Regions from separate parts of the Ruegeria sp. CF4 genome, predicted to be linked through region 1. Evidence: riboswitches for the same ligand, from Rfam matches in the RefSeq annotation. Region 1 holds a riboswitch; each other region holds the start of a gene.
The links. A riboswitch is a leader RNA that binds a small molecule or an ion and turns the genes downstream of it on or off. The one in region 1 is predicted to bind cobalamin.
Positions count from the first base shown of each region.

Region 2: linked by a shared signal. The riboswitch ahead of ACR0NF_RS15455 (hypothetical protein) and the one ahead of ACR0NF_RS06650 (energy-coupling factor ABC transporter permease) in region 1 are both predicted to bind cobalamin.
Region 3: linked by a shared signal. The riboswitch ahead of ACR0NF_RS12420 (DUF1636 family protein) and the one ahead of ACR0NF_RS06650 (energy-coupling factor ABC transporter permease) in region 1 are both predicted to bind cobalamin.

Region 1 covers NZ_JBQFRJ010000002.1:1,165-10,984, reverse strand. Annotated here, with positions in the region: gene leuB (3-isopropylmalate dehydrogenase) at 1-196, shown strand, start outside; gene ACR0NF_RS06675 (transglycosylase domain-containing protein) at 243-2,426, opposite strand; gene ACR0NF_RS06670 (P-II family nitrogen regulator) at 2,685-3,023, shown strand; gene ACR0NF_RS06665 (ammonium transporter) at 3,057-4,379, shown strand; gene ACR0NF_RS06660 (amino acid aminotransferase) at 4,939-6,123, opposite strand; gene sseA (3-mercaptopyruvate sulfurtransferase) at 6,123-6,977, opposite strand; cobalamin riboswitch at 7,119-7,330, shown strand; gene ACR0NF_RS06650 (energy-coupling factor ABC transporter permease) at 7,386-8,063, shown strand; gene ACR0NF_RS06645 (CBU_0592 family membrane protein) at 8,081-8,350, opposite strand; gene ACR0NF_RS06640 (helix-turn-helix domain-containing protein) at 8,347-8,910, opposite strand; gene ilvD (dihydroxy-acid dehydratase) at 9,018-9,820, shown strand, end outside.
Region 2 covers NZ_JBQFRJ010000007.1:121,736-131,555, forward strand. Annotated here, with positions in the region: gene ACR0NF_RS15415 (hypothetical protein) at 1-17, opposite strand, end outside; gene ACR0NF_RS15420 (DUF1013 domain-containing protein) at 72-833, opposite strand; gene ACR0NF_RS15425 (ribonuclease T2 family protein) at 964-1,593, shown strand; gene ACR0NF_RS15430 (hypothetical protein) at 1,590-2,078, opposite strand; gene recR (recombination mediator RecR) at 2,700-3,293, opposite strand; gene ACR0NF_RS15440 (YbaB/EbfC family nucleoid-associated protein) at 3,358-3,702, opposite strand; gene ACR0NF_RS15445 (DNA polymerase III subunit gamma/tau) at 3,844-5,601, opposite strand; gene ACR0NF_RS15450 (protein-tyrosine phosphatase family protein) at 5,771-6,274, shown strand; gene ACR0NF_RS15455 (hypothetical protein) at 6,279-6,686, opposite strand; cobalamin riboswitch at 6,775-6,998, opposite strand; gene ACR0NF_RS15460 (alpha/beta hydrolase family protein) at 7,121-7,978, shown strand; gene rsgA (ribosome small subunit-dependent GTPase A) at 7,996-9,024, opposite strand; RNA gene ffs (signal recognition particle sRNA small type) at 9,185-9,283, opposite strand; gene ACR0NF_RS15475 (bifunctional 2',3'-cyclic-nucleotide 2'-phosphodiesterase/3'-nucleotidase) at 9,323-9,820, opposite strand, start outside.
Region 3 covers NZ_JBQFRJ010000005.1:2,804-12,623, reverse strand. Annotated here, with positions in the region: gene ACR0NF_RS12460 (carbohydrate ABC transporter permease) at 1-707, shown strand, start outside; gene ACR0NF_RS12455 (carbohydrate ABC transporter permease) at 704-1,501, shown strand; gene ACR0NF_RS12450 (DUF2160 domain-containing protein) at 1,510-1,911, shown strand; gene ACR0NF_RS12445 (BlaI/MecI/CopY family transcriptional regulator) at 1,978-2,373, shown strand; gene ACR0NF_RS12440 (M56 family metallopeptidase) at 2,360-3,457, shown strand; gene ACR0NF_RS12435 (FecCD family ABC transporter permease) at 3,606-4,619, opposite strand; gene ACR0NF_RS12430 (ABC transporter substrate-binding protein) at 4,621-5,568, opposite strand; gene ACR0NF_RS12425 (ABC transporter ATP-binding protein) at 5,585-6,370, opposite strand; gene ACR0NF_RS12420 (DUF1636 family protein) at 6,367-6,723, opposite strand; cobalamin riboswitch at 6,826-7,029, opposite strand; gene ACR0NF_RS12415 (hypothetical protein) at 7,197-7,631, shown strand; gene ACR0NF_RS12410 (MotA/TolQ/ExbB proton channel family protein) at 7,628-8,284, shown strand; gene ACR0NF_RS12405 (ExbD/TolR family protein) at 8,316-8,642, shown strand; gene ACR0NF_RS12400 (ExbD/TolR family protein) at 8,647-9,024, shown strand; gene ACR0NF_RS12395 (energy transducer TonB family protein) at 9,021-9,820, shown strand, end outside.

The DNA of each region.
Region 1 (9,820 bases):
TATCCTGAGCTTTGCCATGGCGCTGCGCTACAGCTTTGACCAGGGTGCCGAGGCGGATCGTCTGGAAGCCGCCATCGAGAAGGTTCTGGCCGATGGTGTCCGCACTGCAGATCTGCTGGCCGAGGAAGGCGTTCAGCCAGTTTCGACCTCGGAAATGGGCGACGCGATTGTCGCTGCGCTGGACGCGAGCGCCTGAAACGTCAAAGGCGGTGTCATATGCACCGCCTTTTTTCTTTGCTTCGTCAGTTTCCGAAAATGTTATTCAGCAGGTTGTTGATCGCATTTTCAAAACCATTGTTCTTGCGGCGCTGCTGTCTGGGTTGTGCCGTACGCACGGGCGGATCAGGCGCCAGCATCGGCAATGGTGTGGGCGTCATCCCTTCGGTGACGCGGGCCATGGTCTCTTTCCAGATCTCTGCAGGTAACCCACCGCCTGTGACACCCGCCAAGGGCGTGTTGTCATCATATCCCATCCAAACACCCGCCACATAGTCGGCAGTGAAGCCGATAAACCACGCATCCCTGGCGGCCTGCGTTGTGCCGGTCTTGCCCGCCACCTGCCAGCCGGGCAGTTTCGCACGCCCTCCAGTGCCTTCCGAAACGACGCGCTCCATCATCCAGGTCAGTTGTTTCGCAGCCTTGTCATTGATCACGCGCTCACCGATCCCGGTGGTCGTTACCATCACCGGTTCGGTTTCGCCTAACAACTTCAGCTCGGTCAGGCCATACGGCTCGACCGACGAACCGCCATTCAGGATACCCGCATAAGCGCCCGTCATCTCGATCAACGTGCTTTCTGATGCGCCCAGCGCCAGCGCCGGACCCTGCGCCAGATCGCTCGTGATGCCAAAACCGCTGGCCACGGTTCGGACATTTTCCAGCCCCGATATCTCGGCCACCTTAACGGCGGGGATGTTCAGCGAGTTCTTCAGGGCATCTGCCAACGTCACCCGGCCATAGAACTTGTTGGTGTAGTTCTTGGGGCACCACTGACCCGACCCGGGGATGTCGACGCAATAGGGCTCGTCCATCACCGTATCCAACGGCGAATAACCCAGTTCCAGCGCGGTGGCGTAAACGAAGGGCTTAAACGACGACCCGGTCTGTCGCAGCGCTTGCGTAGCCCGATTGAACGCCCCTGACACGCGGGTCTTGCGCCCGCCCACCATGGCACGCACCGCACCATCCGCCGACATCACGACAATGGCGGCCTGTGCCTTTGATCCTTCGCGCACCTTCTCCTGAAAGATGAATTGCAACGCCTCTTCCGCCGACTGCTGAATGCGTTGATCCAACGTGGTACGGATCACAACATCTTCGGTGGTGTTGCGGGTAAAGAATTCTGGTCCGCTTGCCATGACCCAATCCGCAAAATACCCACCGGCACGCGCTGCCGCCGCCTCGGACAGTTCTGCCGGACGGCTGCGGGCCTCGCTAGCCTGCGCCTGGCTCAGATAGCCCTGATCTTCCATCAGACCGACCACCAACCGCGCCCGATCCTGTGAACGCTGCAGGTTATTCGTCGGCGCATAGCGCGTGGGTGCCACCAACAAACCAGCCAGCATGGCGGCCTCTGCCGGGCTGACCTCGGCTGCGGAGATACCGAAATAGCGCTGACTGGCCGCTTCGAATCCGCGTGCGCCCGCCCCAAGGAATGCGCGATTCAGATAGATGGTCAGAATTTCGTCTTTAGAGTATTTCACCTCCATCGCGATGGCATAAACGGCCTCTTTCGCCTTGCGCCACAGCGACCCCTGCCGACAATCCGACTCATAGGCCGCCTCAGACTCCCAATCAGCTGGATTGTATGGAACGCCCAGACACAGCAACTTCGCCGTCTGCTGCGTGATGGTCGAGCCGCCATGGCCCGATAACGGCCCGCGCCCTTCGCTGAGGTTGATCCGCACCGCACTGGCGACACCACGCGGACTGACGCCGAAATGGCGATAGAACCGCTTGTCCTCGGTCGCGATCACCGCGTTCTTGAGATGAGGCGAGACCGTATCCGCCGTGATTACTCCGCCGAACTGATCCCCGCGCCAGGCAAACACCTTGCCATCGCGGTCCAGCAACGTCACCGAACCCTTTGCGCGCCCGTCCAGCAGGGCATCGACGTCGGGCAAAGAAGAGTAGACGACGCCGACCGCCAGCGCCAGCAGCAGGCCCGCGACGGCACCCACCCGCCACGTGATTCCCCAGAACAGGCGCCAAATCCAACGGAACAGACGGCGGAAGATACCGCCCCCCTTGCCGCCCGAACTGCGGCGCGGTTTCCGGCGCGCCGTCTTGCGTGTGGCGGTTTTGCGCGCAGCCGCTTTCTTGCCCGCCGGTTTGGCAGACCGCTTGGTTGCCGCAGGCTTGCGACCCTTCGAGGGGTATCTTTTGTCCGCGACCAATGTCGGCTTGCGGCGCTTGGACTCAGTCATGCTCAAACTCTGCCCGTTTATGCTTTTGCGTCACCATACCTTGGCAAAGCAGCCATGTAGAGGTGTGAATTTCCGGCATTTCCCCTCGCTAAACTGCCTATTTTTTCATCTCGTCACGCAGTTTGTGCAAAAATTGTGCAACTTTTCGCTCTTTTTCCCAGCGTCACCCCTCTGGAATCGTTTCCTAACGCGCGATGTCACGCTCTTTTTCTGCAGGTGCAAAATACCGGTCTGTCCGGGACGATAGAGGGGAAAGACGTGAAACTGATCATTGCGACAATCAAGCCGTTCAAGCTCGAGGAGGTGCGCGAGGCACTGACCAACGCGGGCGTGCGCGGCATGATGGTGACCGAGATCAAGGGCTTTGGCTCGCAATCCGGCCATACGGAAATTTATCGGGGCGCGGAATATGCTGTGAACTTCGTGCCCAAAATCAAACTCGAGATCGTGGTGCCCGCCACCATGGCCGACCAGATCGTCGAGACCATCACCACAACAGCCAAAACCGGCAAGATCGGTGACGGCAAGATATTCGTCCTCGATGTCGAGCAGGCCCTGCGCGTGCGGACCGGGGAAACCAACGAGGACGCGCTTTAAGCGCCCCGCTTCCAAAACATTCGAGGACTGACAATGAACCTGATGAAATTCATCATTCCTGCCGCCGCACTTGTTGTGCTGCCGCAGATGGGGCTGGCGCAAGAGGCTGCCGAAGGCGAGGCTGCGCTGCATACCCAATATATCTTCACCACACTGCTGTTCCTGATGGCGGGCTTTCTGGTCTTCTTCATGGCCGCTGGCTTTGCCATGCTGGAAGGCGGTCTGGTGCGTTCGAAAAACGTCGCCATGCAGATGATCAAGAACGTTGCGCTGTTTTCCTTTGCAGCGATCATGTACTGGCTGATCGGCTTTAACCTGATGTATCCCGGCGACGGCTGGACCATCGCTGGCTGGCTGGGGCCCTTCTTCTCGACCACGCAGCTTGACGCCGTTGGCGTTGCGCCCGCTGATGCAGCGCTCGACTACGCATCGATTGGCTCGGATTTCTTCTTCCAGTTGGTGTTTGTGGCTGCAACCGCCTCGATCGTCTCAGGTGCGGTGGCAGAGCGGATCAAGCTGTGGCCCTTCCTGATCTTCGTCATCGTTCTGACTGGTGTTCTGTACCCGATCTCAGGGTCCTGGCAGTGGGGTGGCGGCTGGCTGTCCGAAGCCGGTTTCTCGGACTTTGCCGGCTCGACCGTTGTACACTCGGTTGGTGGCTGGGCCGCTCTGGCAGGCGCCATCATCCTTGGCCCGCGTATCGGCAAGTATAAAGATGGCAAGGTACATCCGATGCCCGGTTCAAACCTGGCGCTGGCCACTTTGGGTACATTCATCCTGTGGCTGGGCTGGTTCGGCTTCAACGGAGGCTCACAGCTGGCAATGGGTACTGTTGGGGACGTGTCCGACGTGTCGCGCATCTTTGCCAACACCAACATGGCCGCAGCCTCTGGCGCCGTCGCCGCTTTGATCATGACACAGGTCATGTACAAAAAGCCCGACCTCACCATGGTTCTGAACGGCGCGCTGGCCGGTCTGGTCTCGATCACGGCGGAGCCGCTGGCCCCGACCCTGTTCGGTTCGCTCTGGATCGGTGCCGTCGGCGGTATCATCGTGGTCTTCGCAGTTCCGATGCTGGACAAGTTCAAGATCGACGATGTCGTGGGTGCCATCCCGGTTCACTTGTTCGCCGGTATCTGGGGCACCATTGCCGTGATCTTCTACGGTGAAGCAAGCCTGATCACTCAGCTGACCGGCATTGTCGCCTACGGTGTGTTCACCTTTGTCAGCGCGCTGATCCTGTGGGTGATCCTGAAATCCACTCTTGGCATCCGCGTCAGCGAAGAGGACGAGATCAACGGCCTCGACATGGCGGAACTGGGTATGGAAGCCTATCCGGAGTTTTCGAAGGGCTAAACTTCCCCATCAAAGCACAATCAAAACCGGGCGTCCGCGCCCGGTTTTTTTATTTATCCCCGAGAATTGTATTTCGTCGAAGTGCCGCTTTTCAAAATGGTGCCCCTATGAAACCGTCTGGGGGGAACAATTGAATGGCGACAGCAATGCACTCTTCTCGCAATCCTCGAATTAATTTACCCCGGCTACGCGACATAGGATGGTCACTTTGGGATCCTATTGGGTTACTAGCCCCCGGAGATTGCTGGCAAGATGAGCAATCCGAACCCTTCGCGGATGAGTACGATACGTATCTTATGTCAGTAGCTGGCCAACTGCGCAACGGTAGCACCCAAACTGATGTTGCCAACTATTTGATATACATTGAGGTTGAGCATATGGGCCTTTCCTATATGCCAGGAGTTGAGCAACGTGCAAAGGCAGTTGTCTCCGCCATCGCTGGTAACAAAGAAATATGGTCATAGCCGAGCGGGTAAGATGACTTTGAGAAAACCCAATACAAATCTCACTGAACGCTGCGCTAGTTTGCGCAGCGTTCAGCAAACCATTTTCGTTGGAATCAGACCCCGACGTCTACAATCGCCTGCGCCAGAATTGGCACGGTGGTCGCGTTCAGACCGGCGATGTTCAGGCGGCTGTCGCCAACCATGTAGATCCCGTGATCGTTGCGCAGTTGCTCGACCAGTTCAGGTGCCGCACCAAGGCGCGAGAACATGCCGCGGTGCTGTGCGACAAAACCGAAACGATCCGACCCGCTGAGACGTTGCAATTCGTCAGCCAGTTGCTGACGCAGACCCAGCATGGACAAGCGGACCTCTTCCAGCTCGGCGGCCCAGTCGGCGCGCAGCGCGTCATCATTCAGGATCGTCGTTACCACGCGCGCACCATGATCTGGCGGAAACGAGTAGTTCTGACGGTTCAGGAAAGCCAGTGTCGATTGGTTCAGAGCCGTTTGCGCCGCATCGTCGCTGATCGCCATCAGCAGACCGGTCCGTTCGCGGTAGACGCCGAAGTTCTTCGAGCAGGACGCCGCGATCAGGCAACGCTTGACCGATGAGGCAACCAGACGGGTCGCCTGCGCATCCTCTTCAAGGCCGTCGCCGAAGCCCTGATAGGCGATATCGATCATCGCTACGAGGCCTCGCTCGTTGATCAGGTTCACGACCTCCTGCCACTGCACCATGTTCAGGTTGGCTCCGGTCGGGTTGTGACAGCAGCCGTGCAGCAGAACCACATCGCCCGCATTGGCGGTTTTCAGGTCCTCGATCATGCCGTCGAAATCGACGCCGCGGGTTTCACCGTCGAAATAACGATACTGGACCGTCTCGATTCCCAGATAATTCAGGATCGACAGATGGTTCGGCCAAGTCGGGTTAGACACAAAAACACGGGCCGACGGATTGGCCATGCGGATCATCTCAAACGCCTGACGGCAAGCACCGGTGCCGCCCGGCGTCGCCACGGCGGCGATGTTGGCGCGCGGGACCGATGTACCCAAAATCAGACCGATCATGGCATCGGCATAGGCTGGGTCACCGGCCAAACCGGTATAGGCCTTGGTCTCCTGCTCTTCCAGAATGCGCTTTTCAGCCGCTTTCACGGCGCGCATGACCGGGGTGATGCCCTCAGCGTTTTTATAAACGCCAACCCCCAGGTCAATTTTCTGATCGCGCGGGTCATCGCGATATATCTGCATCAGCGCCAGAATCTTGTCGGCTGGCTGTGGCTTGAGGTTCTCGAACATCAGTTCTCTCCGGTTGCGACGGGCAGGGTTGGGAAGGCACCCCATTCAGCCCAGGAGCCGTCATAAAGCGAATGATCTTTTTTACCCATGCGCTCAAGCGCAAGGCTGAGGATCGCAGCCGTGACGCCCGAGCCGCAGGATGTGATTGCGGGTTTCGACAGATCTACGCCTGCGGCCTCGAATATGGCGCGGCACTCTTCGGGCGACTTCATGGTGCCATTTGCATTCAGCAGCGTACCAAAGGGCACATTGTGAGAGCCCGGAATATGACCCGAGCGCAAACCTTCGCGTGGTTCTGGCGCTGTTCCGGCAAAGCGGTCAGTTGAGCGCGCATCGATGATCTCATGATCGTTCAGCTTGGCCGCAGCTGAAACCTGCGTCACGTCACGCACCAGATGGTTTTGTACGCGAACGGTCATATGGCGATCGCGAACGACGGGCGGCAGGTCCTCGATCTCGCGACCTTCGGCCTGCCATTTCGGCAGCCCCCCATCCAGAACGGCAATATTGTCCTGACCCATCAAACGGAACAGCCACCAGACGCGTGCGGCAGACATCAGCCCAGCCCCGTCATAGACCACGACCTGATGGCCGTCGCCCACCCCCATCGCCCGCAGGCGGGACATGAATTTCTCGACCGGAGGTGCCATATGCGGCAGGTCCGAACGGTGATCGGCAATGTCATCAATGTCAAAGAACCGCGCACCGGGGATATGGCCTGCATCATACTCGGCCTTCGCATCGCGGTTCTGCGCGGGCAGATACCAGGACCCGTCCAAAATCCGCAGATCCGGGTCCTTGAGATGCGCGGCCAGCCAGTCTGTGGATACGAGAGTTTTCGGATCGTCCTGCATCAAAGCCTCCCCTGAGCGAGCTTGGATTTTCCCTATATGGGCACGGCCAAACGTTCAAGTCACGCCGCAGCTCAGAACCCGCGCGGGGAACGTTTTTTTCCAACCACATGCTTGGCGTGCTTGACAGGCAGCATTCTGTGGCAGAAATCTGTGCGACATGGTTCCCAATGGGGTTTCCCCAGAGGGATGAAAAGGGAATCCGGTGCGACAAATCCTGTCAATTCCGGAACTGCCCCCGCAACTGTAAGCGGAGTATCGCCCCATCAGGGCCACTGACCGAAATGATCGGTTGGGAAGGCCGGGATCGATCCTAATCCGCGAGTCAGGAGACCTGCCATGCACAAACCGGGCATCCGCCCAATTTCAACACGTTTCTACCGTCGGGTGTGACGGTAAGGAGAACAAACTATGCATATCGAACCGGGCGTCGTTAACGGCGCCAAACTTGTCCTGAGCTATGCCACCGCGGCCGGGGCAGGGCTTTATAGTCTGAAGCTGGCGTGGGAGAGCGTCAAAAACAGTGGTGTTGCAAGCCTTGCAGTGCGGTCTGCCCTGACAACCGGCCTTGTTTTCACATTCTTTGAAGTTCTGCCTCATTTCCCGGTGGGAGTGTCAGAGGTGCACTTTATTCTGGGCTCGACACTGTTTCTTTTGTTCGGTGCCGCCCCGGCTGCGATTGGTCTGATCCTGGGCCTCTTTGTTCAAGGGTTTTTCTTGGCACCCTTCGATCTGCCCCAGTTCGGAATGAACATGACGACGTTGCTGGTGCCTCTGTTTGCCCTGCAGGCGTTGGCAAACCGCGTCATTGCGCCGAATACGGCCTATGTTGACCTCAAGTATTCTCAGGCACTTGCGCTGTCGACCGCCTATCAGGGTGGTGTCGTACTATGGGTGGCCTTCTGGGCGTTCTACGGTCAGGGTTTCGGTGCCGAAAACATCGCCGCCGTGGCCAGCTTTGGCGGAGCTTACATGATGGTTATCCTGATTGAGCCCCTGGCCGATCTTGCCGTTCTTGCGGCTGCGAAATCCATGAAGGGTCTGAACAAGCTCGGCCTGTTCACGCCACGTCTTCTCAGCGCAGCCTAAACATCCCGCGCCGCGCACTACTTTGCGCGGCGCAACCTGAAATGCTGAATGATCCCGATCATGCTGATCAGAATCCAGAACCCCTCGATCAGCATCGACGCCAGATTGAAATTCTCGAGCAGCGAATAGACGATCAGAACCGACCCCAAGAGGTTCACCACCGGAAACGCGAGATCGTCAGAGTTCATCATCCGCATCTGTGTCGCAAAATAGGCCGCGACCACGATCAAAGCCCCAAACGAGCCAATAGCGTCGACGATGGTGAGGCTGTCGAGAACTGCAGTCATGAATGGGCCTTGCCGTTTTCAGAATACTCGTTGTGCTGGGCGTAGTGGTGCATGTTCAGGAATGCGGCACCCTCTGCACCCGCGCGGTATCCATGGGGGATATCAGCGGCAAAGCGCAAGCCCTGTCCGGCCTGCAAAGATACCCATTCCCGATCGCGTAGAATCTCGAGCGTACCTGAAAGAACAAACACCTCCTCGGTCACACCAGCGGCATGGGCGGGGGATTCGTGGCTTTGGTTCGGATGCAAGCTGACGTGAAATGTCTCGGCCCCTAGGGCGGGGTCGAAGGGAAAGACGATCTTGACCTCTATGGTCCCGGGGAAGGTCACGGTCTGGAAAACAGACGGGTCGCCCAGCGCCGTATCGATCAGCGCGCTGAGTGGTAGCTGGAAGCCTTTGGCGATTTTCCACAAGGTCGCGATGGTGGGGCTGGATTCGCCGCGCTCTATCTGGCCCAGCATGGCTTTGCTGACCCCGGTCATTTCAGCCACCTTCGACAGGCTCAGCCCGGACGCCGTCCGCACGTCCCGTAATTTCAGCGTTATGTCGTCCGGTGCCATATCATCAACTTCCGAATCCTCTTGTACGTTATAGCGCACATGTGATACGTGCGCTATAACGTACGAACCCCAAGACATGCAACCCGAGGCAAAAGGGAAACAGCATCATGCCATTGTACCGATCCAGAACCTCTACCCATGGCCGCAACATGGCCGGTGCCCGCGGTTTGTGGCGCGCCACCGGTATGGGCGACGATGATTTCGGCAAACCGATCATCGCTATCGTAAACTCGTTCACCCAGTTTGTGCCCGGTCACGTCCACTTGAAGGACCTCGGCCAGATGGTCGCGCGCGAGGTCGAGGCAGCCGGCGGTGTCGCGAAAGAGTTCAACACCATCGCGGTCGATGATGGCATCGCCATGGGCCATGACGGGATGCTGTATTCGCTGCCCTCGCGTGAGGTGATCGCGGATTCGGTGGAATACATGGTCAACGCGCATTGCGCCGACGCGATGGTCTGTATCTCGAACTGCGACAAGATCACCCCCGGCATGTTGATGGCGGCCATGCGCCTGAACATCCCGGCCATCTTCGTCTCGGGTGGTCCGATGGAAGCGGGCAAGATCGATATCGCCGATCTGGACGCCAAGAAAATCGACCTTGTGGATGCGATGGTAGCCGCTGCTGACGACCGCTTCACCGACGAACAGGTTCAGCATATCGAGGAAAACGCCTGCCCCACCTGCGGCTCGTGTTCGGGCATGTTCACTGCCAACTCGATGAACTGTCTGGCCGAGGCGCTGGGTCTGGCACTGCCGGGCAACGGCTCGACCCTTGCCACACACGCGGACCGCAAAGAGCTGTTCCTTGAGGCCGGTCGCCGGATCGTCGAGATCACCAAGCGGCACTATGATCTGGACGAAAAAGGCTTCCTGCCACGCGAGATCGCTACGTTCGAGGCCTTTGAGAA
Region 2 (9,820 bases), on a different contig from region 1:
GATAGAAAGCTCAGCATTTCATTCCCCAAAAGAAAACGGCCCCAACCGGTCGGGTCGGGGCCATCTGCGCATCAGGGGCGCAGGTCGTCCTCGTCTTCGTCGCTGCCGTCACCTTTGGGCAGGTTGAAGAAGCTGTCGGCGTCGACGATGACATCATCGTCTTCCTTGTCCTCAGGCTCATCAGACAACGAGAAGGTTTCCAGACCTTCAATCGCGGTCGGAATCTTCGGTGCCGAATCCATTTCGAGCGACTGCTCGGTCGAGACCAGTTTGCGACGCTCATCATCGCTCATCACGCCGCCTTCGGCAGCTTTCTTCGCGGCAGCTTTCTGCACGATCGCATCCAGTTCGGACTGCTTACACAGGCCCAGTGCAACCGGATCGATCGGTTGCATGTTGGCGATGTTCCAGTGCGTGCGCTCGCGGATCGACTGGATGGTTGGCTTGGTGGTGCCAACCAGCTTGGCGATCTGACCATCGCTGAGTTCGGGGTGGAACTTGACCAGCCACAGGATCGAGTTTGGACGGTCCTGACGCTTGGACAGCGGGGTGTAACGCGGGCCACGGCGCTTTTCCTCGCCCGAGGCAGCCGGGTTGAACTTGAGCTTCAGCTTGTGCAGAGGGTTGTTCTGCGCCGCGTCAATCTCTTCCTGAGTCAGCTGGTTGTTGGCGATGGGATCGAACCCTTTGACACCTGCGGCCACGTCGCCGTCTGCGATGCCCTGCACTTCCAGTTCGTGCATGCCCACGAAATCCGCGATCTGCTTGAAGCTGATCGTGGTGTTGTCCACCAGCCATACGGCTGTTGCTTTGGCCATAAGCGGTTTTGCCATCAGCCCGTCTCCTATAAATACACCTGTCCCGTCGCCGGAATTCGGCGGCCCCGTGGTCTTGGGGCAGGTTTCCGTTGTCGGGGAACTTGGGGCCTATATAGTCGCGTCACGTTAAGAAGGGAAGAGGCGAATGCGCTGGGTGATTTTGTGGATGCTGAGTGCCGTGACTGCGTTGGCCGAAGGTGAAAAGGCGGGCGAGTTTGACTATTACGTCCTGTCGCTCAGCTGGTCGCCCAACTGGTGCGCCCGTGAAGGGGATGCGCGTGGCTCGGATCAGTGTGATGCGCGCCATGACCACGGGTGGATATTGCACGGCCTCTGGCCGCAGTTTCATCAGGGTTGGCCTTCATACTGCCGCACACCTGAGGCGCCACCCACGCGCCTCATGACGCGGGAAATGGAGGATATTCAGGGCTCATCCGGGTTGGCCTGGCACCAATGGAAAAAGCACGGCACCTGTTCGGGCCTCAGTGCATCCGACTATTTCGCCCTATCGCGGCAGGCTTATGCAGGTGTTGCGCGCCCCGAAGTGTTCCGCAAGCTGGACGCCACGGTCAAACTGCCCGCCTCAGTAGTGGAAGAGGCCTTTCTCAAGGACAATCCGACGCTTGAGCCCGACATGATCACCATCACCTGCAAGCAAGGCTATATCGAAGAGGTCCGCCTGTGCGTGTCCCGCGATCTTGACCCGGTGCCCTGTGGCCGCGACGTGATCCGTGATTGCACCGCCAAAGACGCGGTGTTTGATCCGATTCGTTAGAGCTTTTTGTTCTGGCAGTCGCGGGCATAGTCCAGCGCTTTTGCAGTGCCTTTGAGATCAATCGCCATGACAGTCTGACCTTCCGGATTATAGACAGTCATGGTCTTGTTCTGCGCAATCGATGTGACGAAACTCCGGTCGATAAAGAACACCGTCACGCCGGGCACACGATCCTGTTTGAACCCGATGGCGGTGGCGTCAAAGCTTTTGCCGTCCAACTCGAACCGGATCGGGTAGCTCTGCCCTGGTTTGATGTCGCCCCAAGCCTTGTTGTAAACGGTGAAATATCCACGATTGTCCAGCGCGTCATAGCCCAGCCGCACCACCGAAAGATCCTGATACACCGTCTGGATCAGGCACCCATTGCCGAGGTTGGGGTCCATCATGATGTTCCAGCCTTCGACGAAGCCTTTGTCGATGAGTGCCTGCGACAGGGCAGCAGTGGCGGTGAATGCGGCAAAGGTTATGGCGAGAAAGCGGGGCATTTGTTTTGTTCCTCAGAAGCGTATAAGCACGTTTTGGTTATTGATTGCTAAAGATTATCTAAACGAAATCAGGTAGCCAAATAAGTACTATCTGCAGCTACCTGAAGTGAGTACCCCCGGTTCATCGTTTAGTACTGCAGCGACCTCCCGAGCATAACATGCGAGCGACAGATAGCCCGTACTGCTGAGAGAGTAGAACAAGAACCTTATTTCCCTGCCATTTTGTCTACTGGCCACGAACATTTGGCTAACTGCATCAGGGCGGTTCGCTCTAACTTTGTCGAAAATTTCCGATAACTCCTTTGCGCCTGGAGCGTAGTCGACATCTTGCCAACGATCTAAGAAGAAGACTAGGGCGTCGGTGTCATCCAATCCTGATGGTCGTACATCAGGGTTAATGTCAGGATTTGCGAGAGCAAGCGCATGATAAAAAGCGTCAAGGGTAGGGTCATCCATCTTGGAGAAGATAGCAACTCGGAGTTTTTCGTGACCGTCGGCCTTTAGTGAAGTCGTCGAAACGAGAAGCAATAGTACAGTTGCGAATATGCTTAAGAAAACTCTGAGCATTTGTGGTAAGATTCCAACATCTTCACTTTGTTTACATTGCAAATACTTGTTGGTCTACAATTCCTTCCGCGCCCTAAGCGCCGCAGTAATCGTCCCATCATCCAGATAGTCCAACTCGCCCCCAATCGGCACACCCTGCGCCAGCGAGGTCAGGCGTACCTGCCCCTCTAACTGATCGGCGATGTAATGAGCGGTGGTCTGACCGTCGACGGTGGCGTTTAGGGCAAGGATGATCTCGGTGATACCCTCGGCCACAACTCGATCCTTCAACCGCGGGATACGCAATTCATCCGGGCCGACCCCGTCCAGAGCAGACAAAGTCCCGCCCAGAACGTGATAGCGACCCTTGAAGACCCCGGCGCGCTCCATTGCCCAAAGGTCGGCGACGTCCTCGACCACGCACAGCTCTCCGGTCGCGCGAGCCTCGGCGTCGCAGATGTCACAGATGTCGGTGGTGCCCACATTGCCGCAATTCAGGCACTCGCGGGCGGTGATGGCTACTTGTTGCATCGCGTCCGATAGCGGCGTCAGCAACAAGGCGCGTTTGCGGATCAGGTGCAGCACCGCGCGGCGGGCCGAGCGGGGGCCGAGGCCCGGCAGCTTGGCCATCAGGTCGATCAGATTGTCGATGTCACTGTTCGAACTCACTGCGCGTTCTCCTGCAAATGGGCCGGACTTGGGTGCCCGGCCTCGACTCCGTCAGGAGTGCCTATCAGAACGGCAGCTTGATGTCGGCGGGCAGGCCCATGCTTTCGGTAAGCTTGGCCATCTCTTCCTGCGAACGCTCGGCGGCTTTGGTTTGCGCATCCTTGATCGCAGCCAGGATCAGATCCTCGACCACTTCCTTGTCGTCGCCGTTGAAGATCGATGGGTCAATATCGAGCCCTTTGAGCTCACCCTTGGCCGTGGCTGTGGCTTTGACAAGACCGGCACCGGATTCGCCAACAACCATCAGATTGTTCAGCTCTTCCTGCATCTCGGTCATCTTGGTCTGCAGGTCCTGTGCGGATTTCATCATCTTGGCCATGTCGCCCAGACCGCCGAGTCCTTTGAGCATCGATATTCTCCTGTAAATCGCGTTGCCGTCTAAATACGGGTGGCGCGGACCCGGCACAAGGGGCGAGGCGTGTCCCGTCCGTCGCCAAAGTCTTTGGGAAGGCCCTTCCGCCGGTTGAGCCTCACAGGTTTCGCCTCGACCTCAATCCTCCTCGAACGGGTCCCATTCGTCTTCGACCTCAGGCAGGGCTTCGGTTTCGACCTGCGCCGCGCGTTGCTCAGGGGTTTCGATCTTGGTGATTTTGGCCTTAGGGAATTGCGCCAGCACCGCCTGAACCAAGGGGTGTTCGGTGGCCACCTGCTTCAGCGCCAATTCTGCCTCATCGCGAATTTCAGCAATCGTTGCTGCATCGCCATCGGATACAATCGTCACGGCCCATCGATTACCAGTCCAGCGCTGCAAAGCTGATCCGAGCCGAGGGGCAAGGTCCGCGGGCGCATGGGGGGCGGGAGTAAACTCGATCCGACCCGGCTGATAGGAGACCAGACGTACACCGTTTTCAACTTCGACCAGAAGCTTGACGTCCCGATTGATCCGGATCAGTTCGGCCACATGGTCGAAAGTAGGGTAGCGGGCCAGAGCGTTCGCCACGTCCTGGGCCAACGCTGCCGAGGGCGCGCCAGCTGGGTTGCGCGTTGCCGCATAGGTCGTTTGCGTCGCAACGGGGGTTGAGACGTTGCTCTGCGTGGCTGCCGGCAAGCCGCCTCCCGGCCCTCCGTTTGGAGGAGGCATGGGCGCATCCTGAAGGCGTTTTATCAACTCCTCAGGGCTGGGCAGGTCGGCCACATGAGTGAGGCGGATCACGGCCATTTCGGCGGCCATCATCGCGTTGGGCGCGGCGGCAACCTCTTCGAGTGCCTTCAGCAGCATCTGCCACATGCGGGTCAACACGCGCATCGGCAGGGCATCTGCCATCTGCTGGCCCCGGGCGCGCTCATCGGGCGAGACGGTAGGGTCTTCGGCGGCGTCTGGCGTGATCTTCACCACCGAGACCCAATGGGTAATCTCGGCAAGATCACGCAGAACGGCCAGCGGGTCTGCCCCTTCGGCATATTGGGCGCTGAGCTCGGTCAGGGCACCGGCAGCGTCGCCGCGCAGGATCATATCAATCAGGTCGAGTACCCTGCCACGATCCGCCAAGCCCAGCATCGCGCGCACCTGATCGGCGCTGGTTTCGCCTGCGCCATGGCTGATCGCCTGATCCAGCAACGAGGTCGCGTCGCGGGCAGAGCCCTCGGCGGCGCGCGTGATCAGCGCCAGCGCATCTTCGGCGATTTGCGCGCTTTCGGCATCTGCGATCTTGCGTAGCAGGCCGATCATATCTTCGGGCTCGATCCGGCGAAGATCGAAGCGCTGACAGCGAGAAAGCACCGTGACCGGAACCTTGCGGATCTCGGTGGTGGCAAAGATGAACTTCACATGCTCGGGCGGTTCCTCAAGCGTCTTGAGCAGCGCGTTGAAGGCGCTGGTCGAGAGCATGTGAACCTCGTCGATGATGTAGATCTTGTAGCGGGCCGAGGCGGCGCGATATCGGACACTGTCGATGATCTCGCGAATATCATTCACGCCAGTACGGCTGGCGGCGTCCATCTCCATCACGTCGACATGGCGGCCCTCCATGATGGCCACGCAATGTTCACACTGGCCGCAAGGTTCGGTGGTGGGTTTGCCTTCGCCATCTGGGCCGATGCAATTCATGCCCTTGGCGATAATCCGGGCGGTGGTGGTTTTACCGGTGCCGCGGATGCCGGTCATGATGAAGGCCTGCGCGATGCGGTCGGCCTCGAACGCGTTTTTCAGCGTGCGCACCATGGCGTCCTGGCCAACCAGATCGGCGAAGGTTTCCGGGCGGTATTTTCGGGCAAGCACCTGGTAGGCGGGGCTGGGCGTGTCGGTCATGTCTGCTTTCGCGGATTCGAGTTCCGCCGCAGCGTAGAGGCCGCCGCCGTCCGCGTCCACCGCCCGACCGGATGATTTTCGTTTTGGAATGCGAGACGGGGCGGTTAAGATCAGACACTTGAAGACCAGTAGAAAGATCTTCTGATTAACGTTTCGGGGGGAACGTAGAATGTCTCAGATGATTATCCATGCACTTCAGGTTGGCGGAGGAACGCTCGCGCTGACATCGATGCCGGGTCGGGGTGGCGATTATCAAGGCGATCTGGATGCCGTGGCCGATTGGAAGCCCGGCCTGATCCTTTCAATGGCAACCGAGGTCGAGATGATACTCGATGGCGCCAGAGACTTCGGTATCGACGTCCGGAACCGTGCCTGCCGATGGGTTCATCTGCCGGTCGAGGACTATGGCACGCCATCACCCGAGGTGGACGAACGTTGGGTCGAAGTCAGTGCCGCAGTGCGTCATGCGCTGTCCGGTGGCGGACGCATTTTGATTCACTGCAAGGGCGGATGTGGTCGATCTGGTATGGCTGTACTGCGTTTGATGATAGAATGCGGCGAGCATCCGGATGCAGCGTTGCAAAGGCTGCGCGCGTTGCGCCCCTGCGCTGTTGAAACCGACGAGCAGATGGAATGGGCGATCGCGCCCGCCGGTATTCTGGCTGTGGGCTGACTTGTCAGGCAGACGGTCGGTATTCGGGTTGCACCGACGTAGTCTGGGCAAGCGTCAACACTTCGAGCATCGCGCATGGCGGGTTCGACAAGATATTTGTCGACAGTGCTTCGGTCTCGGTGCCGAACAAAAGGTCTGCGTAGCTGTCCAGATGCTCTATCGCTTCGTCTGATCCAGCGCCGCAGAACACTCTGATTTCGTCGGCGCGCGCGCGAAAACGGGCGGTGCACCCGTCCGAACAATGCGCCAGTTCGCTACTGCCCTGAATCTCGAATTCTGTAGTCGCCGCAGGGGCTGATTCCGCCATCGAGGTGGCCAGCGCCCGTGCGATTCGCGCCAAAGCCGGACAGGTTTTCCCCGTCCTTTGGCAAATTGTTGCCGAGAACTGGTGGGTTCCGGTTTTCCATATCATGATGCGCCCTCCGCGCGTGGGCTGAGGGTGTGAAACAGGTGGGACAGCACAGTGCAGTCTGGACCTGCCCGGACACCCCGCCCGAGTTTCAGTTTCGGTTCCGATGGCAGGTCTCCTGACTTGCGGGTCATCGCTTTGCCGACCTTCCCAGCCCTCAAGGCCAGTGGCGCTACGGCATTGCTCTCCGCTTACAGTTGCGGGGGCAGTCGCGGATTTGGTCCGTTCCGGATATTACCGGGCAGGGCCGCACCGTGTTCCCTTTTCATCCCGGCCTCGAACGAGGGCGCGGGAACCATCACCACATCGCTAGCGGTTGCGCACTTCCCGAGTCAAGCGGATTGAATGCCACAAGCTTACCTTTGGTCCAGCCACGTCAACCTTGACTCGAACGCGATCGAGTGAACTGATCGGTTCAGATAACGCATGAGGATCAGATGTTGGACGCGCGGCAAACCGTGATGACCGAGGAGTTCCGGTTTCCCGCCGGGTCCGCGATGCTGTCCGCCCGCTTGTATCTGCCTGCGACCGATCCGGAAACGGTTGTGGTCATTAACAGTGCCACAGGCGTGCCACGAGACTATTATCAGCATTTTGCGCGTTGGCTGGCAGCTGAGCGCGGGATGGCCTGCCTGACCTACGATTATCGGGATTTTGGTCACTCGCTGACCGGGCCGCAGAAGGCCTCGACCGTGACAATGGCAGACTGGGCGCTGGTCGATATCCCTGCTGCACGGGCCGAGATGCGGCGGCGGTTTCCGGGTGCCAAGCTATGGAGTATTGGCCACTCGCTTGGTGCGATGCTTGGGCCGGTGCAATCGGATATCGAACAGATAGATCGGATGATCTGCGTCTGTTCAGGTCTAGTGACGCTCAAAGATCACCCGTGGCCTTACCGCGCGCTGGCTGCGTTGTTCTGGTATGGCCATGTGCCGTTGTTGGTCCGTGCTCTGGGATATCTGCCGGGCAAGGCGGTCGGTTTTGGTGAGGATCTGCCCGCGTTGATCTATTGGCAATGGCGCAAGTGGTGCACGGCTCCCGACAGCTATCTGCCCGAGATCGGAGAGACGCTGCCTCAGGCCCGTTGGTCCACCGCAGGCGGGCGTGTTGATCTGTTCGCCTTTGAAGATGATGAGATGGTACCACCCGCAGCCGTGTGGCGGCTGGCCGATCTTTACGGCTCAAATGCCCATCGTCACCTGTTGTCGCCGCAGGAATTTGGTTTGCCAAAAGTTGGACATATCGGAGCGTTCGCCCGACGAAACGCAGCGGTTTGGCCCCGCCTGATCGACTGACCAGACGGGACGTTGCCTCACAGCTTCTTGCGCGACTTTTTCTGCTGCGTGACACTACGCACCATCTTGCCGAACGCTTTGTCCCGCGCGCGGGATTGAGCGATGGTTTCCGAGTTGCGCTGATCCTCGCGCCGCAACTTACGCCAACGCTCCAGCCGGGACGGGTCAAGCGTGCCGCTTTGGACCGCGACCTGAACCGCACAGCCGGGCTCGGTTTCGTGCTGGCAATCCGAGAAACGGCAATTCAGGCTCAGCTCCGTGAGGTCCGAGAAGACCTCATCGACTCCGTCCTGTGCATCCAGCAAACGCAGCGCCCGCATGCCGGGCGTATCGATCAGCCAGCCACCATTGCGCATCTGATGTAACGCGCGCGCGGTCGTGGTGTGCCGGCCCCGTGCGTCATCCTCGCGAATGCCCGCCGTGGCTTTTTCCTGCCCGGTCATGCCATTGGCCAGCGTGGTTTTACCCACTCCGGATGAGCCCAGCAGCGCACCGGTCTGACCCTTTGGGCACCACGAAAGAACCTGTTCGATCGCAGCCGGGTCCAGTGCATTGATCGCCAACACAGTCAGAAACGGATCGATGGCTTGCGCCTTTTTCACAAAGGTCTCGGGTGCATCGGAATTGTCGGCCTTGGTCAGCACGATCACCGGATAACACCCGGCCTGATGCGCAAGCGCCAGATAGCGTTCCAGCCGGGGCAGACTGAAATCGGCATTGCATGAGCTGACGATGAACAACACATCGACATTCGCGGCGATTAATTGTGCCGAAGCACCTGTGCCCGCAGCGCGACGCTGCAGCAGGCTGCGCCGGTCCAGCAGGTGGTGCACGCGTCTATCATTGTCTGCCAACACCCAGTCCCCAACCGCATAGTCGCCGGTGGGGTGGTTGGGGGTCAGCAACGGGATCTCGCCGTTGGGGCCAAGCCCGATCAACCGATCCCGATGAACGGCTGTGATGCGAAAGGGATTGCAGGTTGGGTCAGCCACGTGTTGCGCGGCAAAATGTGAGGACCATCCGAGGTCCGATAAAGAAAGAGACATTGGTCTGCCTGTTGTCAGAAACAGCGTGTCCGACGGATGGCGATCGCGCATCCGCTGGTCATGTGTTCAGGCAGTCAGAAGATCGTGTCGGATCAGAACCCGGCTGCCCGAAGGGTCATTGCTACAATCATAAAGCCCTCCTGTGGCTCAGGGGTTGATAAAGTGAGAGGCTGGACATCGACCCAAGCGGGACTCGTTGTGGCTGCTTCCTTCCGGACCTGACCAGGTTGGCGAGGCGCTCGCCCGCGCCAACCTCTCGACCCCTCATATAGGCCCGCTGCGCCACATTGGCAACCCGTCAGAGGGTCAGTTGGATAGGCAGGAACCCGTCTTCGTCCAAAGGCAGAACGCAGGGGTCATACTCGGCCAATTCATGCAGATAGGCCTGGGCGGACGGGCCGGTGGTCAGAATAGCTCTGGCTCCGTTTGTCGGCCTCAGAATGAACGGGCGCGGCGCTTGCTCCAGCGGGTCATATGACAGTTTGCCCGCCAGATAATCACGCAGCACATCATGAATGAGCCGCGCAGGCAGCGTGATCGGATGGGCATGTGGAATCGAAGGGAAATGCCCGCCGCCATTGGCGCGGTAATTGTTCGTTGCGACAATGAACTTCTGATCTGGAGTGATCGGATTGCCGCCCACCTTCAGCGAACGGATTCGGGAATGGGCCGGATTCGTCAGACGGCCAGCAGCGTCGAATCGTGCCGGTTGCGAGAGGTCGATCTCGTAAGTTGCGCCGTGCAGAACGTCGAAATTGAACCCTGCACGCTTCGGGTTGATCAGGTGCGAAGGCTG
Region 3 (9,820 bases), on a different contig from region 1:
AACAAATCCTGCGTTCCGACCGGTTTCAGGCCGCATTGGGACGGCAATTCCTGTTTACTTTCCTCATCTTGCTGATCGAAGTTCCACTTGGCATCATCGTGGCCCTATCCATGCCCCGCAAAGGCTTCTGGGTGCCGGTCTGTCTGGTGCTGATGGCCCTTCCGATGCTGATCCCATGGAACGTGGTCGGTTCGATGTGGAACATCTTCACCCTGCCGAAAATCGGCCTGATGGGATATTTCCTGAATGACGTTATGGGCATCAACTATGACATGACGCAACAGCCTCTGTCCGCCTGGATCACGGTCATCGTCATGGATGTCTGGCACTGGACCTCGCTGGTTGTGCTGCTGTGCTATGCGGGTCTCGTGTCGATCCCGGATGCCTATTATCAGGCCGCCAAGATCGACGGTGCCAGCCCATGGTCGGTGTTCCGTTATATCCAGTTGCCCAAGATGAAAACCGTTCTGACCATCGCCGTTCTGCTGCGCTTCATGGACAGTTTCAATATCTATACCGAGCCCTTCGTTCTGACCGGCGGTGGCCCCGGCAACTCAACGACCTTGCTGTCGATCGACCTGGTGAAGATCGCGCTGGGACAGTTCGACCTTGGCCCTGCGGCCGCGATGAGCCTGATCTATTTCGCCATCACGCTGCTTGTGTCGTGGGTCTTCTACACTCTGATGACAAAGGATGACGCGCAATGAAGAAGCGGTCCCTTATCCCGATCCTCTATATCGCGTTCCTGATGCTGCCGATCTATTGGCTGGTGGCGATGTCCTTCAAGACCACGAACGAGATCCTGTCGGGCTTTTCCCTGTTTCCCCAGACCTTTACGCTGGTGAATTACATCACCATCTTCACTGATCCAACGTGGTACTGGGGTTACATCAACTCCATCCTCTATGTGACGCTGAACACGGTGCTTTCGGTCTGTGTCGCCCTGCCTGCGGCCTATGCGTTCTCGCGCTATCGGTTTCTGGGCGACAAACAACTGTTCTTCTGGCTGCTGACCAACCGGATGGCCCCGGCTGCGGTGTTCGCCTTGCCGTTCTTCCAGCTTTATTCCTCCATCGGGTTGTTCGACACCCATCTGGCGGTAGCACTGGCGCATACGCTGTTCAACGTGCCGCTGGCGGTGTGGATTTTGGAAGGCTTCATGCGCGGCATCCCGAAGGAGCTGGATGAAACAGCCTATGTGGACGGCTATTCCTTCCCGCGCTTCTTTGTGACGATCTTCCTGCCCAACATCAAAGCGGGCGTCGGCGTCGCGGCCTTCTTCTGCTTCATGTTCTCGTGGGTAGAAATGCTGCTGGCCAAAACCCTCACGGCGGTCGAGGCCAAACCCATCGCCGCCGTGATGACCCGGACGGCCTCTAGCGCTGGGTATGAGCTGGGCCTGTTGGCAGCCGCCGGTACGCTGACCATCATCCCCGGAGCCATCGTCATCTGGTTTGTCCGCAACTACATCGCGCGCGGTTTCGCGATGGGACGTGTGTGAGGTTCGATATGCGTAAACTCCTTCTCACCCTTCCTTTCCTGCCGACCATGGCTATGGCCCAACAGGCCGGATGGGGCAGTGTCGGCCAGCAAGAGGAAAAAGGCTTCTCGTGGACCGACCCCTTGTGGCCCGATTTCTGGATGGCCTGGACACCGGCTACGTTGGCTCTGTTCGTTGGCATCTTCTCGGCCATCGCGTTGATCGGCCTACTAGAGGGGTTCAAGTACCGCGACGGGATCGAACGGCGCGGGGTTCTGGGCCTGACGACCACGCTGGGCGACCGGCTATTCATCACCTTACTCGGTTCCGCTTACATCTTCCTCGCCTGGCTCGGCCTGGTCGGCCAACCTGTCTGGACACCCCTATTCTTGTCCATCGGTTGGGGGATTTTCGTTTTCTGGAAAGTTTAGGCTTTGCGAAACAACGAAAGGATGCTTGTCTGGCAGGCATACTAAGAAATGGCGAAACCGAGACCGATGCGAAAGAAAAAGACATCCAATCTGCTGACCGAAGTGGAACTGGAGTTCATGAATGAACTCTGGGCACTTGGTGAGGGCTCGGTCCGTGACGTTCTTGACCGCCTGCCGCCAGAACGTAATCTGGCTTATACATCCGGCGCGACCATCCTGCGTATTCTCGACGAAAAAGGCTTTGTCGAAAGTCGCAAGGACGGCAAGACGCTGATCTATAAACCGCTTCTGGAAAAAGACAGGTATCAGACACGGTCGCTACAGAATCTGTCCCGTACATTGTTCGACGACACGCCCGCCACGTTGGTCGCGCGTCTTGTCGACGATGCCGGGCTGACAGAGACGGATCTTGAGGACATTCGGGCACTGGTAGAGAGGAGACTGCAAAATGACAGCAGTTAAGCCCGTACTCGACTTCTATCTCGAGCTGAATCTGGTGATGGTTCTGGCATTGTTGATTTGGTTGACGTCGCGCTTCGCTTTGAAACGGACGTCCCTTCAATTCGCGTATTTTGCGCAGCTTCGCGTGTTCAAGATACTGCTTGTCTGCGTCGTGCTCAGCCCGCTGCTGGCGATCAGCCTGGCCGAGTTGTTGCGCATGGCCTTGCCTAACAGTCCTATCGCCCTTGGTGACATCGCGGTCGCGGCGTATCTGCGGGGTGACATCGCCCTGCCAGCCACCCAATTCGAGAGCTTGCTCAACATACGGGAACGTTGGGCGGATAACGTACTAAGTGGCGATTCTGTCTTATCCTTGATTGCGTTTGCTGCAATTGCCACCGGGGCAATTTTTCTCGCAGCGCGCGTGGTACATGCTGCATATCGAATTCGCGGAACCATAAACGCCAGTTTCCTCTGGCGGCGTTCGTCGAAAGTCGACATTCGGCTGTCTGACCGTATATCGGTCCCTTTCGCAGTGCGCGGATTGCGCCGGAGGCACGTTGTCTTGCCTACGCACTTGCTCGACACGCCGGATGAGCTGCGATTTGCCATCGCGCATGAATTCCAGCACGTCCGCGCCGGTGATGTAGAATGGCAACTGATGCTTGAGCTTTTGCGTCCGCTGATGTTCTGGAACCCCGCCTACATAGCGCTGAAGTATGAATTTGAGCGTCTGCGTGAACTGGGTTGTGATCAATCCATTGTGGCAAGACGGCGCTTGAATGCTTCGCACTACGCCAATTGTCTGTTGAACTATTGCGGTCGCATCGTGGCGCGTGATCGATCCTACGTTCTGGACGTCGCATTGGTCAGTGGTGGCCGCGCCAAGCGCGTGTTGCGCCAGCGGGTACTGGCGCTGTCAGATGCGCCTCTTCTGCTTCGCCCGACCAACACTCTGGTATTTGGCAGCACGCTGATATTCGCCGGGATACTGGCTTTCGGCTCAGTTTCAATGCGCCAGACCGACGACTGGAGCCATGACAGACTCATGCTATCGACCGTCGTCAATCTTGAGCGATTGGCCGAAAGAAATCAGGGCAATTAGGCCTGTCCATATTTGCGCCGTCTCAGAAAGCGGCGCAAAACCATGTTTGTGAGCAGGAAAAGAAGCGCAAGTCTGGAACATCATGCGCGCGCAAGACCTGGTCGAAGCGTGTGATATGGCTTGAAACAAGCCAGAACCAGCTTCAATCCTAATGCACCTTTCGCGCTGTACGAAACAGCAACAGGAATACGAATACGGACCCGATTGAGGTGGTCACGATCCCAACAGGCAATTCCTGCGGAGCAAGTAACAGCCTGCTGAGGATATCCGAGCCAGTCAAAAGCGCAGCACCAACCAAGGCCGCCGTGGGCAGTAAATGGCGGTGCAGCGGGCCGGCAATTCCTCGGGCGATATGCGGCACCATCAAGCCGACAAAGCCGATCACGCCAGCCACCGAAACAAAGACGGCGGTCGCGAGGGCCGCGGTGAAGAACATGCTGAACCGCAAGCCCTGCACAGGCACGCCCAAAGTGGTTGCGGTCAGATCTCCTGTCAGCAAAGCATCCAGCCAGCGACTGCGGTAGAGTGAGTAGCTCAGGATCAGTATCAAGCCCGCGCAGACAAGCGGAAAAGTCTCCCAACGAGCGAGGCCCAACCCGCCTAGCATCCAGAAAATCACTGAGTGTGCGGCACGACTATCGCCCGCGAAGATCAGATAGTTTGTAATGGCAGAGAACAGGAAAGACACCGCCAGCCCGGCCAGTATCAGCTTTTCGGGCGCGCTTGTCCGCAGCCCATGCACCAGCGCGAGCACGATACCCGACGCCACCAACCCTCCGCAGAACGCAGCCAATGGCAACGTCCAGAAGCCCAGAATATCTCCGGTTACAGTGATGACGAATACGGCCCCCGCTGCAGCACCTGAAGACAGGCCAAACAGAAATGGATCCGCCAGATCGTTGCGTGTGGTGGTCTGCAGTACGACGCCAACGATACCCAGGCCCGCGCCGATCACCGCTGCAAACAATGCGCGTGGCAGGCGCAGGTCGAAGACGATCCGATGCATCGGAGACATCTCTCCTCCGGTCAGGCCGGTGCCCAGAAGGATCGCCTCGAATGTGTCCGTGATCGGAATCGAGGTGGTTCCATAGATAGTCGAGATCAGCAAAAGGGCAGCCAGAACGACCGCCCCCAGCAAGAGTATCAGGCCCAATCGGCCCATATCAGTTGAGATCCGGATGCATGGCCTTGGCCATTTTCGAGATCGCAGCAATATTCGCCGGTCCCGGAGTGAGCTCTTCATAGCGCAGGCCGATCCAGCGTTCGTTCTTGACGGCATCTGTCTGCGACATCACAGGGTGTTCCTGCAGGAACTTGAAGGTATCTGCCGCGCCATTGCCGGTCTGATAATCCAGTAGCACCAGAAATTCAGGGTTGGCTGCGGCAACCGCTTCCCAAGAGGTACGGCCCCAGCTTGTATCCATGTCGTGCGTAACGCTTTCTCCTCCAGCCGCTGCGATCATGGCGTCAGGAATGGCGAACTTACCCGCCGTAAAGGGCGCATCAGCAGGGCCGTCCAACAGGAACACGCGTGGTTTGGCCAGATCAGCGGTCCGAGCTTCGATTGCTGTCAACTCGTCTTTCCAGCCCGACACAAGCGCTTCGGCCTTGTCCTCGACATGCATGACCTTGCCCAGACGCAAAACATCGTCGAACAGCAGGTTCATGCTGGCTTCGGGGCGATCCTTGTCCAGATGGACGCAGCTTTCGGTCAGGATCATAGTCCTGATGCCGAATGGCTCCAGTGTGCCGGGGGTCACATCTCCGCCCGGCTTCATACCGTAATACCAACCGGCAAAGAACAGGTCAGGTTCGACCGCAACAAGATTTTCGACAGTCGGGTATTTCGGCGCGAGTTCAGGGATATCGCCGCGCAGCGTGTCGAACTCGGGGCTGGTCTTATACCATCCGGTGATGCCGGTCAGACCGACGATCTTGTCCTGCAGACCCAGCGCAAAGGCCATGTCGGTCATATTCATATCATGCACGACCAGACGTTCTGGCGCGGCATCAAAGACAAGCGGCTCACCGCAATTGTCAACCGTCACCTCTTGCGCAGCGGCGCCGCTTGCCATGGCAGTGACCAGCGCCACGGACCAGATTTGCTTCATTGATAGTCTCCTGAGTTTATGTGGAAAGCGTTGTTCTTCGGATGTCCAGAACGGGGATCATGCGGCCTTCGTGATGAAAGCGCAGGTAATCGACACCGAAGGTTTCGCGCACACGTTCCGATGTCAGTACCTCGTCGACCGAACCAAACCCGGTCAGGCGCGTGGATTTCATCAGAGCAACGTGGGTGGCGAATTCAGGGATCATGACCAAATCATGCACGATCATGACGACAGTAATACCCAGATCAGCGACCAGAGACAGCATCCGCCCCTTCGCATCGGGATCCAAATGATTGGTCGGCTCGTCAAGAAACAGCAAAGTCGGGTTCTGTGCCAGCGCCCGAGCGATATGCGCGCGCTGACGCTCACCACCCGACAGTTGGGCCATCTTCTTGTCAGCCAGCGCGCCAAGGCCCGTAATCTCCAATATACGGCTGAGTTCCTGCGCGTGTTCACCTGCAGATCGGTCCGCGCGGATCGGAATCTGTCCGAGCGCCACATAATCCCGCAGCGACAAGCGCCCGTCAGGCATCTCTTGCTGACTGACCACCGCGATCATCCGAGCACGCTCTTTTGCCGAGAGTTGCTTGAGGCTGCGCCCCTTGAGCAAAACATCCCCTAGTGCCAGCCCTTCCGCCCCACACAGCAAATTCAGCAGTGTGGTTTTACCTGCACCGTTGGGGCCCGCGATTGCCAGTATTGACCCTTCGGACAGCTCAAAGGATACGCCTTGCAGCAGTATGTCCCCATTCAAGGCATAATATTCGAGATCCGAAGCCACCAGAAACGGCTGGACGGTCATATCGAAACCTCCTGACTGATCGGGGGCATGCGAGACAAGGTTTTGGTGTAAAGGGCACGCGGACGCTCGCTGGCCTTGGTCCAGCCATCCGGGCTCTGTTGATATTGATGGGCAAACTCGGCCAGGGCTTCGACGTCAATCAATGTCTGGATATCACCAAATAGATACTGCGCCTTGCCGACCGCTTGAAAGCCTACGGTCACGGGATGCGCGCATCCTGCCATGCAATCGACAGCCCGGATCGCAAAATGCTCGGGCAGCTTCGATTGAAGCGTATCATGCACTCCATCCACTGATTGCGCGGCCGCACAGGTCGAACAGATCAGAACAAAATGATCAGGTGCGCCAGGCATATAACCCTCCGCCTCTGCCCAAACGCAGTGCGAAGGTGCTGATTACAGAAACACGTGTATCACGTGCCATCAAAGCCTCCTTCCAGGACGCCCCGCCCCGGCTTGGTTGAACAACTGATGGCAGGTCTCCTGACTCGCGGGTCGGTGCTTGGCCATCCTTCCCGACCCTTGGGGCCAGTGGCTGTTTGGCTTCGCTCGCCGCTTACAGTTGCGGGGGCAGTTACGGGTTTGGCCAGTGTAGACCGCACCGTATTCCCTTTTCATCCCACGGGCGCACCCTTGGGAACCATCACCGGATTCAGTGCCTGAGATCGATGAATGCGTCAATACGAAAGTTATCACGCGTTACCGGTCGGCCGGACACAATCGCGCCACCCGCTCTTTCACGTCTCGGTTGGATTGGATAAGAGGGATCAACCCCTGCAAAGATGCGCGGGACAAACCCTCAGCGCTAAACAATCAGGAGCCCGCTCATGCCGTATCACCGCCTCGCTCTGGTAGCTGTGCTGGCAATTTCATCAACAAATTCGGCGCTGGCGCAATCTGCTGACGACAACCCCTCGGAACTGTTGCTGGAGCTCAATACCGTGCAAAAGGTGAACGGCGCCTGCCGCTTGACCTTTCTGGTTCAGAACGAAACCGGAAGCGATATCGAGAAGGCAGCTTTTGAGACCGTCATTTTCGACAGCTCGGGCCGTGTCGTTACGCTTTCTCTGTTCGATTTTCGGGATCTGCCGGCAGACCGTCCGCGCGTGCGTCAGTTCGGCCTGCCCGATCTCAACTGCGACTCGATCGGGCGCGTTCTGATCAATGGCGCAAACAGCTGCGTTGTCGACGGCTCAGAAAGCGATATCTGTGCAACAGGACTGAACCTTACCAGCCGGATAGATGTGGAGCTTTTGGGATGAACGCGCTTGAAGCATTGCGCCAGATCGTGGCTCTGGGCGGGCCAGTGGTGGCCATTCTGATCGTGATGTCAGTGCTGGCTCTGGCCGTCACGCTTTACAAACTGTGGCAATTCACCGTGACCGGAGTTGGACGACATCGGGTGCTGTCCCAGGCCCTGACGGCATGGGATGCCGGGGATCATCAGACTGCACGCGCGCGATTGGCGAAAAGCCACAGTTATCTGGCCCCATTGGTCGGTGCAGCCATGGATGCGCCCGATCTACCCGGTCTCGATGATCGTCTGGATGCTGAAGCCGGATTGGCCCTGGCAGGGCTGGAGCGCGGTTTTCGCCTTCTTGACACCGTTGCCCAACTCGCGCCTTTGCTGGGGCTGTTCGGGACCGTTCTGGGTATGATCGAAGCGTTCCAAAGCCTGCAACAGGCAGGCAGCTCCATTGACCCGTCGCTGCTTGCGGGTGGCATCTGGGTGGCGCTGATCACCACCGCCGTGGGGCTGGCGGTTGCGATGCCGACCTCAATGGTTCTGTCATGGTTCGAAAGCCGCACCGCGCGCGAGCGGGTCTTTGCAGACAAAGCACTGCGGACCGTGTTGGTACCAGGTCAGCTCGCCAAAGAGGCCGAGGCCATTTCAGCCGTGCCGGAACATGCGTAACCGGGCGCCATTTGTCCGGCGGACCCTGTCGATGACGCCACTCATCGATGTGATCTTTCTGCTTTTGCTGTTCTTCATGCTGACCTCGACCTTCTCAAAATTCGGCGAGATCGAGCTGAGCAGCACGACTGGCGGAACCGCGCAAACCAGCGAACCGTCTGAGCGGGTCTTTCTACAGCTCGGTGCGGAACGTCTTGTGTTGAACGGCACGGCGATAACCTTGGACGATCTCGCGACCGAGATCGAAACCGGGCAGGTGCTCGTCAGCCTCGATACCGATGTCACGGCCCAACGCCTGACGGATCTGTTGGTTCGGCTGCGCGGGCGCGAGGGGCTCAGCGTTCTGGTGCTGGAGTGAGCCGATGATCCGCCAGACCGCCCCCCGCCGAAAACGCGATTCAACCATAGCTCTGATCAACGTCGTCTTTCTGATGCTGATCTTCTTTCTGATCACCGGTACCATCGCACCACCACTGGACCCTGACCTCGACCTTGTGGACACGTCAGAGCTCGAAGGGCGCGAACCGCCCGACGCGCTGGTTCTGCACAAGGATGGAACGCTGAGCTTTCGCGGAACACCTACCGATGCCGAGACCTTCATGGCCGATCATGATGAAGGGCCGGTACGGATCGTTCCGGATCGTGACGCTCCGGGTGCGCGCCTGATCGAAGTCACGGGCCTGTTGCGCCGCAATGGTGCGCCTTCCGTGTTTCTGGTCACAAAACGGACACTGGAATGATCCGGGGATCGATCATAGTTGCCGCGCTGGCCATTCTGGTGTCGCTGATCTTGCACATTCTTGGACTCAGCATGACTGCATCTGTTGAACCGGGTGAACCTGCCGCACAAGGCAATTCCGACGTGGTGGACCTGAGCAACAGCTTCGAAGATCTTGCGGAGGCGTCCAGCGATCCAGTGGAACCCGAACCTGCCGAAACCCCAGAACCGGAAGCAGCCGAAACCCCCACCAGCGAAGCACTGGTTGCGTCCGACGATCCGCAACGCGTTTTTGCCCCCGATTTCGGCGAGGCTGAAACGGTTCAGCCAGAGGTGATCGAACCGCAGGACGCCGAACCGGCTGATCCTTCAGACAGCGAAGAACCTGCGCGCGCTGATGCCGAGACTGCAGAGCCGACTTCCGTTGATGAGGTTGCTGAAATCCCGCAAGGCGAACCGGCCACGGAACCAGAGCCGGCAGAAGCCGAAGCGCCCGCCCCCCCGGTCATCGCTGCGCTGGAGCCGGAGGAGGAGGCGGATATTGCCGCTTCAGAGCAGGCGGTAACCGAGTCAATCCGTCCACGCCTACCTGATCGCACACCCAGCGAAGCGCCCGAAGGCGCGGCCGACAGCTCGGACCAATTCGCCGAATTGCGCTTTCCGCAACAGCTCATCGAGTCGCCACTAACGACCTTTCAACGCCAGGGCACCGATGCCTTTACCCGCGGCGATCGTCAGCGTCAGTCGGGCGGGCGCGGGCCGGGTAATTCCAACACCACCAACTATGCAGGGCTGGTACTGGTGCATTTGAACCGGAC